DNA from 2 places in the Saccharicrinis fermentans DSM 9555 genome. Region 1 is predicted to be linked to the other one. Evidence: riboswitches for the same ligand, from Rfam matches in the RefSeq annotation. Region 1 holds a riboswitch; the other holds the start of a gene.
What was found. Region 1 has a riboswitch for cobalamin ahead of CYTFE_RS27530 (TonB-dependent receptor). Riboswitches for the same ligand answer to the same signal wherever they lie in the genome.

Region 1 (7,890 bases):
TCCCTCCTTTTTCATAGGCATAATACAACTCTTTCAATGTGGGAGCTTTAAATCCTTGTCCATAAGTAGCTCTAAAGTTGAGACTATTCAATTTATAAAGAACAGATACTTTAGGTGTAAATGCGCCTCCAAACTCTTTATGCTTGACGGCTCTAATACCTGCCACTACATTCAAATGGTTGAACAAGGTAATTTCATCCTGTGCATAAACAGCAATGGTATGAGCTGCTGCTTCTCCCTCCTCCAAACGATCCTCCGACACCATTTTTTCTTCAGTATAATCCTCTCCTAGGGTCAACTTATTATTCTTAGAGATGGCCATCACATACTTTAAGCGTATATTATTCAAACGCTGATCATTATTAATAGACTTATCACCATCGGAATAATCTTTGTAATCTTGGTTATACCTATAATAGTAACGGAATTGGTCATAATTGTAATCCAATGAAATATAATCCTTTCTATTCAACAAATACTTAGCTCCCATTTCAAAGGTCTTATCATCAAAGTAATATCCATACTTACCCACTGACTGTGGTCTGAACATATCTTTTTCGTAAACTGAATGACCAGCATACACCTCCCATTTATCGCTGGCACGAAAGGTTAACACCTGACTAAAGGTATGATCTGTATATTTATTTTGAGCCTTTGCCTCGGTTTCCACCAAGTCATTTCCATCCAATTCGTATGGACTCAATTGCCAACCATTACTGCTTTTATGATTAAAATTTCCATTCCACGATATTTTTCCAAAATTTAAATCAACCGTATTACTTTGTTGGATCGTAGCATAATCACGAATACGGGTGGTATTGGACACATTCAGTTTTTGCTTCGATTTTTTGGTAATGATATTAATCACCCCTGCAATGGCATCAGAGCCATACAGCAAAGAAGCTGCCCCTTTTAATATTTCAATGCGTTCAACATCATCAGGGTTAATGCGACTCAAATCATTCTGTCCTCCAATATCTCCGTACATACGTTTACCATCAATCAAAACCAATATAAAATCATTGCCTAAACCATTGATTGACATAAAAGAGCCCATTGTTCCGGGGTTAAACTCGAAGGATGGGCTTATATTGAGCATCAAATCGTTAAAATCAGATGCCCCTGCATTGGCAATAGCCTTTTTACTAATAAGTTCGGTGGGTACAGGAGCCGTTTTTAAATGATGAGCCGTTCCTGTACCAGTCACCACAATCTCGCCCAAGCTATGGTCCGACTCAACCATTTCAATATTCACAACATTCTCCCCCTTCTGGAGAGACACACTTTTTTTCACCTTCTTAAATCCAGAAAATGAAACACTTAAGTCATAGACCCCTGGCTTTAACTTCTTTAATTGATACACCCCTTTGTTGTTTGTGGCCGTACCTGTTGTTGTCCCAGAAAAATAAACGTTGGCACCCGGTAAGGGCTGCTGGTTGTTTTTGAGGATGACCACTCCTTTTAGCTCAGCCTCCTGCGCATGCGCAATAAATGCTGTAAGCAATAGCATAACAGCTACATTAATAATCCTTTGCATAGTAAAAGTTTAAAATAACAACTTCACTTTGCAATTCCGTAAATCAAGAGAATAATGTAAGAACAATGAAAAACTGCTCAAAACAATAACTTCTTTCCCGGAAGCAAAATGTTTAAAATATTAAGTAATGGCAGGTCTTCTGACTTGTCCAGGTTTTTATGCCTTCCCATTCATCTGATGACAAACAGTGGCAGAAGTTTAAAAACCCCTTGTTTCCGGAATACCGGAGGTGGACTTACAGCAGCGGGAACTGTTGCAGATTTTCACTGCATTCCCTTTTAATCCAATTGTATGTTCATACAACTAAAAGAACCATTTACGGCCGCAAAATTAAGTAATTAATTTACTATTGCAATAAACAGAGACTTAATAATAAATGATTACTGAACACCCAAGGTTGAAGAGCTAACTAAATAAAAAACAAAAGAACTTTTGTTTTCAGACTACACCTGTCCATTGGTAAAAAAAAGTTAAAATACGCTTAACACTGAACTAACATTTGCTTATATTACACTATTGTAATAAATTTGTAGGCCATTTTTCACAACAAAACACAACTATAATAGGCACTTCGCTTTGACGAATTAACTTTAATAAAAGCACATCAAAATAGAATAACGATTATATATTTATAAGTGACAGATTAATGGACGGAAGAGAAAGAAAAAACATTAAGAAGGGAACAAAAGTAGCGATTCTTCAGAAACAAGATGAGCGCTCAGGACATTTAACACACGGTGTTGTTCAGGATGTTATTGATGAAGCACCCTTTCACCTGAAAGGAATTGAATGCAAATTAAAAAGCGGTCAGGTCGGAAGAGTTAAGCTCATAAAGCTTTAATACTTTCTTATTTTGAAAGATACAAACTCCCGTTCAACCAAAGTTAAACGGGAGTTTTTATATGGTAAAACACGAAGTTAACTTAGCTTACCACTACCCATTTTTCTGCTTGAGCTTTCAACTCTCCAAAGCTTTTGGCTTCCACATCATATTTTTTAAGCAGTTCCTCTACATCTCTGCATGACGCTGGCTCAACGGCAATCAATAATCCACCACTTGTTTGTGGATCACAAAGCAAACTTTTCAAACGCAAATCGGCCAAATTAATCTTATCTCCAAAGCTGTCCCAATTTCGATGGGTACCTCCGGGGATACAGTCCTGCGCAATATATTCGTCTAACATATCAAATCGAGGTATATTTTCATGCTTGATATACGCGGTCAACTTACTCCCTTCACACATCTCACGCAGATGACCCAACAAACCAAAACCAGTAACATCCGTCATGGCTTTTACCCCTGAAATTCTGGACAAATCCTGACCTATCTTATTTAACTTACTCATCGCATCCGGAGCCACATTTTTATGCTCTTCTTTTAGCAGTCCTTTTTTCTGGGCTGTAGTAAGAATCCCAACGCCCAACGGTTTTGTTAGATATAATCGACACCCCTCTGTTGCGGTATTATTTTGTTTAAGATGATTCAAGTCCACTTTTCCTGTTACAGCCAAACCAAATATAGGTTCTGGGCTATCAATGCTATGTCCTCCTGCCAGTATAATCCCAGCTTCTTTACACGCTTCACGTCCTCCGTTCAAAACCTCACTCGCCACTTCTGCCGGGATTTTATTAATGGGCCAGCCCAAAATAGCAATGGCCATTAAAGGCTGTCCACCCATGGCATACACATCACTTATGGCATTGGCCGCAGCAATCTTCCCAAACGAAAAAGGATCATCAACAATAGGCATAAAAAAATCTGTTGTACTAATGATGCCCATTCCATTTCCCATATCATAAACGGCCGCATCATCACGACTATCATTACCCACCAATAACCTATCATCCAAAACAGGAGTAACACTACTCACCAATATTGAATCGAGAACCTGAGGCGAAATTTTACAGCCACAGCCGGCGCCGTGACTATAGCTCGTTAATTTTATATCCTTCATATGTTTAAATTTAATCTTCAATGGCCACATATAACTCGCCAGAACAAAACATCAACCCATGTGGTATCAGTGTTTTCATAGCTCATTTCATGATGCTTTGCAACATGCTATCCATTAACATGTTGTTTGATATAGGCTGCGTTAACAAGAGGATCACAATTCGTCAATTCACAATAGACTATTTTATGCCTATCTCTTTTTTGCACTCCTCTCCAGTACGCTTTATCGTAGTAATTAAGAGTAAGCATAGCTACCTTAAAATAATCTTTATTCTCTAAGGCTTGCAACGCTTCTTTTACAACCAGTCCTCCCAAACGTTTGGTAATTTTAAGGATCCCTTGCTTCAACAAATCATCATCTATACCCGCATATTCCTTCACCAAAGCCAAGGCCCTTTTCTCCTTGGGAATATTCAAGAAATACACCTTGGCATCCTTCATTTTCTCATACAAACCCATAGGAATCTTCACAGCACCAATATTGTGACTTTCATCCTCAACATATACAGGCCGATTAAAATCCAGCATCCGCCATTGATCAAACAAGTTATTCTCAAACTGTTCAACAGTAGGCTGATCATCTTCACCAATAGATCCAAAAGCCGATCCTTTATGACAAGCCAGTCCCTCTAAATCAATAACCTGACATCCCTCTTCCTTTAAGCGAGATAGAATACGTGTCTTGCCACTTCCCGTATAACCACCTATCACCTTTAGCTGCATCTCAACAGTAAAACTATCCAATACAAAATTCCGAAAAGCCTTATAGCCTTTTTCAATCACCTTCACATCTTCGAACCCATTCTCTTCCAGGTGCTCCGCAAAAGCATGACTCCTCATTCCTCCACGCCAACAGTGTACTACAACTTTTTTTTGCGGTGCAACCAATGCTGCCTGTTCCACAAACCAACGCAACTTAGGAGTCACATACTCTAAACCCAAGCTCATAGCCTTATCTGGCCCTTTCTGTTTATAAACCGTTCCAACATGCGCACGTTCGGCATCGGTAAAAAGTGGAATATTATATGCTCCCACAATATGCCCTTTCTTAAATTCCCCGGGTGACCTTACGTCAATAACCGGATAGGAAGCATATGCGCTAAAATATTCATTGATTAATATATCGGTCATTGCACAAAAATACTACTTTATAGACAAACCTTAACTTACTTATACTCATTTTTCCTTTTTAAATAAGCATCATTGCTTCTTAATACCAGCCATACCACATCTCTATTAATCAATTTAGCAATAAAAATTTAACGTTCATCGACCACTGACACACCTTCATCAAGCAACAAGAACATTTACAACACCTTACGTAATATAAATAAAACACGCATACAGAATTGTTATAAAAGTGAGTTCCATATATGCATTGAAAATAAAATTTAGAGTCTATGAAAAAGTCAGTTATAATTTTAATGATCCTTACCGCAACCGTAACATTATCCAATGCCCAATTCACATATCTGAATGATATAAAATTAGAATCCGATGAAGATTATGCCGCTTATTCGGAACAAGTTTTGGATTGTAGCTATTACTTATTGATGACGCCCTACAACAAAAAAGATACAGAAAGAAAAGCTGCCACCACTTTCATTGTCAGATGGATGAAAGGGAGTCCCTCTTTAAATTTCAAGATTAGCAATAAGATAAAAGCGCTGACAGACGAAAAAGAGGAATTAATCGCCCTATACATCAGCTGTTATGCCAAACAATTATTGGAAGACGAAAAAAAATCACTCAGTCAAACTGAGTTGGAACTTAGAGCTATCCAATCACTGGCCAGTTACTGTAACAACCCTAACAATAAGGTAAAAGCAACCAAAGAACTTAAAAATATCAGTTAGGTCCATCTCATGAGGCCTTGTACACCAGCAATATATAAAACACAAACACATAACAGTCCCGGACACTTCGTGTTCCGGGACTATACATTACTTATCTGCAAATAAATTATCCACTACTTCTACCGGATCGTCATGCTTCAGTTTTTTAGAAATGGCACTATAGGGAGCACTCACAAGCTCATCACCATCCTCTATACCCTCTATTATTTCAATGAATTGAGTATCTTGAATACCCGTTATCACTTTCCTCTGCTGAATTTTCCCTTCCTCCACAACAAACACCACCTCTACCTTTTCCATCTCCACCTTCAAATCCTTTTCGCTTTCATCCATTCCTGCAGTATCTTTTCTTGTTGTTACCGATTGGATAGGAATCGTTAAGACATCTAATTTAGTATTGGTTTGTATATCAACGGTAGCTGACATGCCAGGGCGAAAAGGATAAAAACCACGTCCTTTTTCCTCCATGAGTTCTTGATAAGAAGCTGGCAGAATAAGCACTTTTACCTCAAAATTAGTAATCTGATCAGCGCTGATCCCTTCAGATCGGGCCGAGTTGGCAATTTCAGTTACCACCCCTTTAAACTTAGTTTTCAAATAAGCATCTACCTCTATCAGCGCAGTATCCATTAATGCTACGCGAATAATATCATTTTCATTCACATCCACCACTACTTCCATATTATTCAAATTAGCGATGGTCATCATGTCCGTTCCTTCAAACTGCGCAGTACCCACAACCCTTTCTCCTTTTTCAACGTTCAGCTGAGACACTGTTCCATCCATTGGGGCGTAAATGGTAGTTTTGCTAAGATTATCCTTAGCTTCATTCAACGAAGCCCGGGCATTTATCAATGCGGCTTGAGCGGCCTCTACACTAGCTTTGGCCACATTATAATCAGCCAATACCTGCTCATATTCCGACTCTGATATGGTCTGCTGTTTCCACAAAGATTGGAAACGCTCAAAGGCCAACTTTTTTTGCTGAAACTGAGCCTCCGACTGAGCCAAATTAGCTTCCGAGCTACGCACAGAAGCTTGCATTTTCTCCAGATTACGCTGATAAATATCTGGCTGTATCCTTGCCAGCACCTGTCCTTTCACAACCTCATCACCCTCTTTAACGCTCAAATCTAGAATCTCGCCCGACACATCTGACGACACCTTCACCTCCACTTGAGGCTTTATTTTTCCGTTGGCAGTAATCAGCTCTGTAAGCGTTCTTCGCTCTGCTTTTTCTACCATTACCTTATGGCGAAATTCACCTCCAACCCAACCTTGCTTTTTTGCAACAATAAGACCTATCACAACAACTAACAATGCGATAAGTGGATAAAGTACATTCCTTTTCATGTATTTAATTTTATTTTTCAATGGGCTTACAAAACTCGCCTAAAATACATTCCTCCTGTGAAAGATATTTTTTCATAGCTCGTTCAAGCATCAATAATTTAACATCTCGCTGACACACGATAACAATGTCACTAAAATATGTTACAATATACATTTTTTAATCAACCAATTAAAAACCAAAAGCACCTATCTAAAAAAACAGACAGGTGCTACCTTACCAAACTAAATACAATCAAAAAATCTGATTTCTTCTATAAAACAATAGGAATCCCTTTATAAAAATCAAGAATCTTATTTCGCAAGATATATTCATATTTCGATTGCAACAAATCCGACTGAGCCCTTGTAAAGTCAGTCTTTGCCACATTGAAATCAACAGAGTTTACCAATCCTACGCTGAATTTTTGCTCCGTATAGCGAAACGACTCCTTATACGACATAACAGCCTCATAACTTGACAAATACTTATTATAAGCAGCCAAGGCATCGGCATAAGCCTGCTGTATTTCTTTACGCAAAGCCAGCTTCTCCTGTTGCAATGAAAACTTAGCATCCAACACACTGATACGGGCATTTTTAACATTGGTACGAGTTTGCAACTTATTAAAAATAGGGATATTCAGTGACGCCCCTATATAGGTATTCTTAGTTGAATTAATCTGATCCCCCAACGAACGATTAAACCCATTAGGATCTTCCATTAACCAGTTGGCACTTGCTCCCCATTGAGCAGATAGGCTTAAACTAGGATAATAATTACTTTTAGCAATGTTCACATCAATCTCAGAGCTCTCCAATGTATAATTAGCCTTTTTAATCTGCGGCATAATATCCACTGCTATAGCATAAACCTCATCCGCCTTATTCAGCTTCATCCCCTCTATCTCGGGCATAACAGGTGACACCACATCAAAACCATCCACATTCTCCAAATCCAGTAGCTGTGCCAGATCCAATATAGATAACGCCAAATTATTTTCTTGCTGGGTAACTGTTAATGCCTCCTTGGCGGCTTGTGATTTTATTTCAAGATAACTACCCCTGGCCTCACTTCCTGCAGCTACCAATTTTAATGCCCGCTCCACCTGCTGATTGGTCACTTCATATTGCTCTTTGGCAACAGCCAGCAACTCTTTATCAAATAGTATTTGCAAATACTGACTAGTAATACGTAATGCGATGTCATTCTT
Region 2 (7,890 bases), 5.0 Mb from region 1:
TATTTGTTTTTGCAGATCAATGGCGCGCAGAATCATTAGGCTATGCTGGAAACCCAGATGTTAAAACACCTAATATTGATCAACTTGCTTCTGAGGGAGTTTATTTCACAAATGCAATTTCCACAGAACCTGTATGTACACCTTATAGGGCAATGTTGTTAACAGGCCAATATCCATTAAAAACTGGTATGTTTATGAATGACATTTTGCTTGATCCTACATCCGAAAGCTTTGCGAAACTCTTTAAGAAGCAAGGTTATAATACCGCATATATTGGAAAATGGCATCTTGACGGAAATGGTCGTTCGGCATTTATACCAAAAGAAAGAAGACAAGGCTTCGACTATTGGAAAGTGTTAGAATGTTCACATACCTATAATAACTCAACATATTGGGGAAATGATGATGAGTTACATTCGTGGGAAGGATATGATGCTGAAGCTCAAACAAAAGATGCTATTACTTATATTGAAGAACAATCAAAAAGTAAAAAACCATTTTCTTTAGTACTATCTTGGGGACCTCCTCATGCGCCTTATCAAACTGCACCCAAAGAATTTCAAGATTTATATACTAATGTTGATATAAAACTTAGGCCAAATGTGCCAGAAGAATTTACTAAAAAAGCAAAGAAAACCTTAAAAGGTTATTACGCACATTGCTCTGCATTAGATAGTTATATAAAACAATTACAAGACGCAATTAAACGATGTAATATTGAAGAAAATACTATATTCGTTTTCACTTCAGACCACGGTGATATGATTTATAGTCATGGTGAAACTAAGAAGCAAAGAATCTATAACGAATCTGCGAAGGTACCTTTTATAATTAAATATCCGGCACTATTTGGAACTAATGGTAAAAAAAGCGATTTCCTATTAAATTCCTTGGATATATTACCTACTATGTTGGGAATGTCAGGATTGAATATACCTGCAAATTTAGATGGAGAAGATATTACAGATGTATTGCTTGGAAAAAAAGAAGACACTCGGAAGGCTTCTCTTGTAACTTGTATCCAACCATTTGGTCAATGGAGTAGAGCTAGAGGAGGAAAAGAATTTAGAGGTGTTATAACAAAAAAGTATACGTACGCCAAAGATTTATCTGGAGATTGGTTACTTTTTGATAATGTTTCAGATCCATACCAGCTAAAAAACTTAAAAGGAGATCCCGCTTTTGAATCTATCATTAAAAATTTAGAGGAAACTCTAACAGAGGAGCTTAAGCGTATGGACGATGAATTTTTAACAGGCTCTTCTTATGTTGAAAAATGGGAACATTCTATTGATTCAACAGGAACTGTACCTTATAAATGGTAATTTAGCTTTCAAATTTAAGAATAGATATAGCCCTACATACAATCGAATTCTAAGACTTAAACAAACATTTTTAAAGAATTAATTTCTAACTTTATTCTTGCCGAACAGCGACCGATGGTGATTATTATACCGAAGATTTCTTTGCATTAAGGTATGCTTTATTTAAGGCATACCTTTTCCTTTTACACAGGCATCGAACCTGTATAAAAGGAGCCGAACAACTCCTTTAATAAGCCTGAAAACCTAAGATTCTAACTGGTTCATTTCAATGAAAGAGTAAAAGACTAATTTGATTGATAGTCCTAAAAAACTGGAGTAGACCTTAGTTCACTTTTACTCTTTTCGGTTAATTCAAAACTAAGTTATTTTAATCTGATTGTCCAATACAAAGCTAAAGGAGTAGACTGCCGCTAGGCCATTAGCCTAGCGGGAGCCTTAAAAACAGGTTTAAATCTGCTGGCATTTTCGCTTTAATCCTTAATTGCTTAATCTTCTGAATGAAACTGGGTAACATACTATGTAACGTTGGCTCACCCCCAGTTACAACAACAGCATCAAGCATTTTGCTATTTTGGCTAATCCATTCCAAAATCACTTCTTCGCTTAACTCATTTGAATGGTCTTTTAGATCAGAATCTATTAATTGAGGATTGTGACAATAATTACAACTAAAATTGCAGCCACAAGTAAATATTACTGCCGATATATTACCTGGGTAATCTATCAAGCTTTGTTTATGGAAGCTTATAGTTTGCTGTCACTTTTTTAATTAACTGCTTTACCGAACTTGTTGGCAGTTGGCTTTCGCCTAAGGAAGTATGAAAAACAGTACCTCCGGTATATTTGGTTTGCAATGAATATTGAATACGTAAAGCCTCAAATAAATCATCAGTATAATTTACAGGCAATTGGGTTGAATTTGTATAGTATGGTTGACCTCCTTTTGGGTAAGTTTGCTCATTAGCTACAATTATATCGGGACAATGACTTTTTTGATTACCAAAACGTAAATAGACTTACAGCTGCGGGGACAGCTCCTGATTTTAACAAGATTCCCTTTTCATCCAAACACAAAAAAAAGATGTGTTAAGAAACCAATAAGTGACTGTGCAAGTTTACTTCAAAATAAAGAGTCTTCAATATTTTCGTTATCAATAGAAAAAAAATATCTAATACTCTAGCTCCCATTTCCTCTGGGTTACAGATTGTTTAAAACTATTTTTCATTTTTTTAGCTGAGAATCATTATTTGTAAAGTATATTTGTCGCATCATTGGTTTTCAAATTTCAATTTAACAATCAGTTTAATTGAAATAGAAATTAAAAGGGAATGTCGTGTAATTCGACAACAGTTCCCGCTGCTGTAATTCTCAAAACAGCTTTAGGTATTATTCCATTGCCCGCCAGTTGGCGGATGAGAAGGAACCTAAAGTGAGATAAGTCAGAAGACCTGCCAGTATAACATAGATTTTGCAGTCTGCGGAGAACAGATAGCTAATCAGAACGATGTTTCCTTGGCCTTCCTTTCTCATCGTATGCTGCAAAATCAAAACTTAATAGGTAACGAAAATTGCAGTAACGATGAAAAAACAAAAAATTGACATTCGTTTTGGGGTTCTTTCCCTTTTAGTATTATTTGCAGCTTTTAGCAGATTAATACCACATCCTCCAAATTTTGCACCCATAGCGGCTATGGCACTGTTTAGTTCAGCCTACTTTTCAAAAAAGCACATTGCACTTATTATCCCGGTTTTATCCATGTGGCTTAGCGATATAGTCATAAACAACACTATTTACGCTCAGTATTTCAATGGTTTCACCTTTTTCTATCCAGGATTTTATTGGACATACCTGGCTTTCATTATCATTGGTGAGCTTGGTTTCTTTCTTCTTAAACCAATTAAACCTCAAAACATCCTTGTAGCTTCTTTATCAGCATCACTATTGTTCTTTTTAATCTCAAATTTTGGGGTGTGGACTTCCGAGACAATGTACACAAAAGACTTTAGCGGTTTACTAACATGCTACACTGTGGCTATTCCATTCTTTAAAAATTCATTAATGGGTGATTTAGTTTATTGCGGGATCCTATTCGGTTCCTTTGAATTTGCACAATATAAAATACCGACATTAAAATTAAAGACAATTTAAAAAAGATTTTAAAAACGGAACGGCAGCGTTCGCCAAAACTATCTGCCGTCCCTCAGTAATAACACAATTAATAATAATTTAAAAATTGCATTATGAAACAAATGTACTTATTAGTTGCAATATTCTTGTGTTGCTCTATGAGCCTTTTAGCACAAAGGCCAGAAAATGTATATGCTATACAAGCATTACAAGGTAACAAAACTACTGAATCACCAGCAAGTAAGAAATCTACTCCAACTGCTTCTCTCAGCACATCTCAATCGGCATCACGTAGCTGTGATGATTGTTATACTGCTGATTTTGAAATTAGTACAGATTCGTTAATAGATAAATATACCTATACAAAGGTATGGAATCATACTTATGAATACAACGACCAAATAGCTGCCAATAGAGGATTTTGGAATTATGAGGAAGAATGTTTGACTTTTATGCACTATGCCGATACTACTTGGAGCAGTATGCCTTACTGGGATGGATTTACTGTAAGTAATACACGGGCTTTTGATTGCGACCCATCATGTGATTCCACCTGTACAAATTTCCACAGTCAGTTTGCTGCAATGCCTAAAGATGGTGCAAAAAGCAGGGAGGATGATATGTACGCTGTTATGTATGATGGATATAACGAAGGTTTCTTCGCATATAGACATTGTGGCCTAGCTTTAAGTCAGGATGATTCTATCTGTGGGCTTTTCCTAACCTTAAACGCATACACATACAAATCAATTAAATGTGGTGATGGTTTTGCTGATGCTTTTGATTATGGAGATTACTATTATGTAACTATCAGAGGCTTTTTGAACGGTACACAAACTGATACAGTGGCTTATTACCTTGCTGATTATACAGGTTCGACAGCTTATGTTGTTGATAACTGGAAATGGGTAAACCTACAAAGTTTGGGAACAGTGGATTCTTTAGCGTTTGAACTTACAACCAGCGATGCAGGGCAATACGGCCCCAATACACCTATGTATCTTTGTGTAGATGAGATTAAAGTTGGTTGTACTACTTGTGCGTCAACAAATAATAATCATGCTACTTTACCAACACCCGGGTATCCTAATTCAAAAGCAAAAGCTCAAGCTTCGGATTTAACAATTACGGTTTTGCCTAACCCTGTAAGCAGTGTACTTACTGTAAAAACAGAAACAGGCAGTAATATTAGCATTTTTAGCAAAGAAGGTAATCTTGCTAAAAAACTAAAAACAACTGCTTCTTCATTTGACATTCCTGTTAGTGATTTATATCCCGGAATGTATATAATCCATTGCGAAAATGGAGGACGTACAGCATCAATAACTTTTATTAAAAACTAATTATACAAAATAAAGCATCTATGGGCTTAGTATGCCCATAGATGTTCTTTTTGCATTAAAAATATTACACAAATGAAATTTATTTTATCACTTATATTCCTGTTGGAGATTGCCATAACGGGAATACATGCTCAGGAAATCATATCTGCTTCTGCAGGTGATGTTTCGTGCAATGCAGGCTCGGTAAGTTATTCAGTTGGGCAGGTAGCATACAATACTAACTCAGGCGCAAATGGTACTGTAACACAAGGCGTACAGCAAGCCTACGAAATTTATGTAACAACGGGGATTAAAGAAACGGGTATCAGCCTTGCGGTATCGGCATATCCTAATCCAACAAGCAATTACCTTAATTTGAAAATAGAAAACTTAGAACATTTAACCTTGAATTTTCAACTTTTTGACATAAAGGGTAATTTATTACAATCACAAAACATTATGGGCAATGAAACACAAATTGACATGAACAATTATTTACCGTCAACCTATTTTGTGAGAATCATTAACCAAAATCAATCAATCAAAGAATTTAAAATTATTAAACAGTAGAAATAAAGATGAAAAAGATATATACAATTTTAGTAGCAGTAATAGTAACTATAAGTGTGTTTGCTCAATCTCCCGAAAAAATGAGTTATCAAGCAGTAGTCCGCAATGCAAGTGGTGAATTAGTCACCACACAAGTTGGCATGAAACTTAGCGTATTAAAAGGCGATGATGCGACTTCTGCAAGTGAAGAATACTCAGAAATTCTTAATCCAACACCTAATAGCAACGGTTTGGTAAGCATTGAGTTTGGCGGACAAACAGGATGGGATGTTATTGATTGGGCTGATGGTAAATTCTTTATTAAAACCCAAACAGATATTGATAACAACGGTACATACGATGTGGAGGGCATAAGTCAATTACTTAGTGTTCCTTATGCTATGCATGCTAAAACAGCAGAATCAATTGTTGGTGGTGTAAGCGAAATCGATCCTGTATTCGATGCTTCCATAGCTTCAAAAATTACAGCAGCTGATACAACAAAGTGGAACAATGCTGATAGGTCTGAAACAAACGAATTACAAACCCTATCTATCTCAAACGATACAATTTACCTAAGCAATGATGGTTTTGCAAAACTACCTACACAACAACAAGAAACTAAAACTTATGCTGTGGGCGATTCTGCTCAAGGAGGTGTCGTATTTTATGTAAATGACAAAGGGACACACGGCTTAGCAATTGCATTAACTGACCAAGCATACGATGGAAGTGACCCTGAAACAATGGTATATTACTACGACGCTCCTCGTCTTTGTTCTGACGCTAGTCGTTTTGATGAAGCAGGCAAAGAATTTACTGATTGGAGATTACCGACAATAACAGAAGCCGAAATATTAGGAAATGCTTTTAACAATCAAGGTATGATTGATAAGCTTGGTATTCCTTGGACTAGTAATGATTATACTCATTTATATTGGTTTGCAGATGTGCTTTATTTAGATAAACTAGTTGATGGTAATATTGGAGCAGGTCAGTCAATAAATGGCACTAATGCTTATAAATATAGCAATAGTTCAGATAAAAACCTTGTAAGAAGAGGATTTGGAAAACTAAATAATTCAGGTGATGCGGCTCCATATTATAGCGAGATAGAGTATAAGACCAACGTTCGTTGCGTAAGGTCTTTTTAAACATCGAACTTATGAAAAGGATGATAATGTTAAGTATACTGGTCTTTGCTACATCTTTAGTAAAGGCTCAGTACATTTCTGAGATAATAGAATATACTCCTGCCCCTGGACAGTTTATAAATATCAGCCCAGGTTTGCCGTGGAATGCCGAAAGCATAAAAGGCTCTCCTGAAAAAAATGGGCGAATGGTATCACTCGGATTTTGGGGTGGATATATTATTGTAGGGTTCGACGAGCCTATTGAAAACGACTCCGATAACCCTTATGGTGTAGATTTTACCGTTTTTGGTAATGCTTTTCTTGGAAGTTCGGAACCCGGTATAGTACAGGTAATGAAAGACGAGAATGAAAACGGATTGCCTGACGATACATGGTACGAATTGATGGGAAGCGACCATCACCTTTCAGCAACTACTTATAACTATGCCATAACTTATACCAATCCTCATGGTAAATACGATGTTCCATGGGTGGACAATGAGGAAAATGAAGGGATTGTACGTTATATGAAAGAATTTCACACACAGGAACATTATCCATCTGCCGATAGTTTTCCGCATATCGATCAGGATAGCTATACCCTACATGGTACGCTATTAAAGCATAAATCTACACAAAGTGTTACAGACGGCTTGTGGGTAAACCTTGATTTTGACTATGGTTATGCCGATAATAAATCTATCATTAATAATAGTCATGTTGAAGATTGGTTTTTAACCCCTGATAATCCTTACACTTTGGATGTTCAAGAAGGCTGCGGCGGCGATGCTTTTGATATCCATTGGGCAATTGATGCAAATGGAAACCATGTTGATTTAGATAAAATTCATTGGGTAAAAGTGTACAACGGTGTTGCACAAAATGCGGGATGGTTAGGCGAAAACTCTACCGAGATAACAGGCATTGCAGATGTTATGCCAAATGACACTATTGAAGGCGTAACTCACACTATAGTAAGCAACCAGCCGCCGCATCCGGGAGGGTTTCCTGTAGCAACAAACTTGCAATGGTACACGGGCGAAAATTTTCAATTTGAAAGTTACGTGGTAAATATGGGGCGGTTACAATATCCCGACATGCCGGCAAATTACATGATTACATGGGAAAGCAGCAACGAAGCTGTCGCTACCATCTCTGCCGACGGCCTACTAACACCAGTAGCAAAAGGAGATGTCGTAATTACAAGCATTTGGGAAGACCCTGACGACACTTTATCTGGTGTTAAACTTGATAGTGTTATAGTTGATTCGATTGTTGGACGTGGAGGCACAAGCTATATCTGGGAAACATTTTACACAGGAATATTCCGTGAATTTAATATAAATATCGAAGTTGGAGGTGTTGATGCTATTGTCGCCAACAATACTATTGAAAATGTTGTTGGGAAACCGGGCGATAGTTTTACTTACGA

Region 2: linked by a shared signal. The riboswitch ahead of CYTFE_RS31750 (radical SAM protein) and the one ahead of CYTFE_RS27530 (TonB-dependent receptor) in region 1 are both predicted to bind cobalamin.

What each region holds. Positions count from the first base shown of each region.
Region 1 covers NZ_KI912107.1:5,118,632-5,126,521, reverse strand. The annotation lists gene CYTFE_RS27530 (TonB-dependent receptor) at 1-1,537, opposite strand, end outside; cobalamin riboswitch at 1,650-1,869, opposite strand; gene CYTFE_RS0121130 (YwbE family protein) at 2,184-2,378, shown strand; gene selD (selenide, water dikinase SelD) at 2,461-3,492, opposite strand; gene mnmH (tRNA 2-selenouridine(34) synthase MnmH) at 3,600-4,622, opposite strand; gene CYTFE_RS0121115 (hypothetical protein) at 4,892-5,347, shown strand; gene CYTFE_RS0121110 (efflux RND transporter periplasmic adaptor subunit) at 5,435-6,700, opposite strand; gene CYTFE_RS0121100 (TolC family protein) at 6,952-7,890, opposite strand, start outside.
Region 2 covers NZ_KI912107.1:139,009-146,898, reverse strand. The annotation lists gene CYTFE_RS24365 (sulfatase family protein) at 1-1,325, shown strand, start outside; gene CYTFE_RS31750 (radical SAM protein) at 1,744-2,052, opposite strand; gene nrdD (anaerobic ribonucleoside-triphosphate reductase) at 2,060-2,296, opposite strand; cobalamin riboswitch at 2,255-2,438, opposite strand; cobalamin riboswitch at 2,582-2,796, shown strand; gene CYTFE_RS0100715 (DUF6580 family putative transport protein) at 2,906-3,475, shown strand; gene CYTFE_RS0100710 (DUF4465 domain-containing protein) at 3,568-4,797, shown strand; gene CYTFE_RS0100705 (T9SS type A sorting domain-containing protein) at 4,870-5,346, shown strand; gene CYTFE_RS28185 (hypothetical protein) at 5,355-6,479, shown strand; gene CYTFE_RS28180 (T9SS type A sorting domain-containing protein) at 6,491-7,890, shown strand, end outside.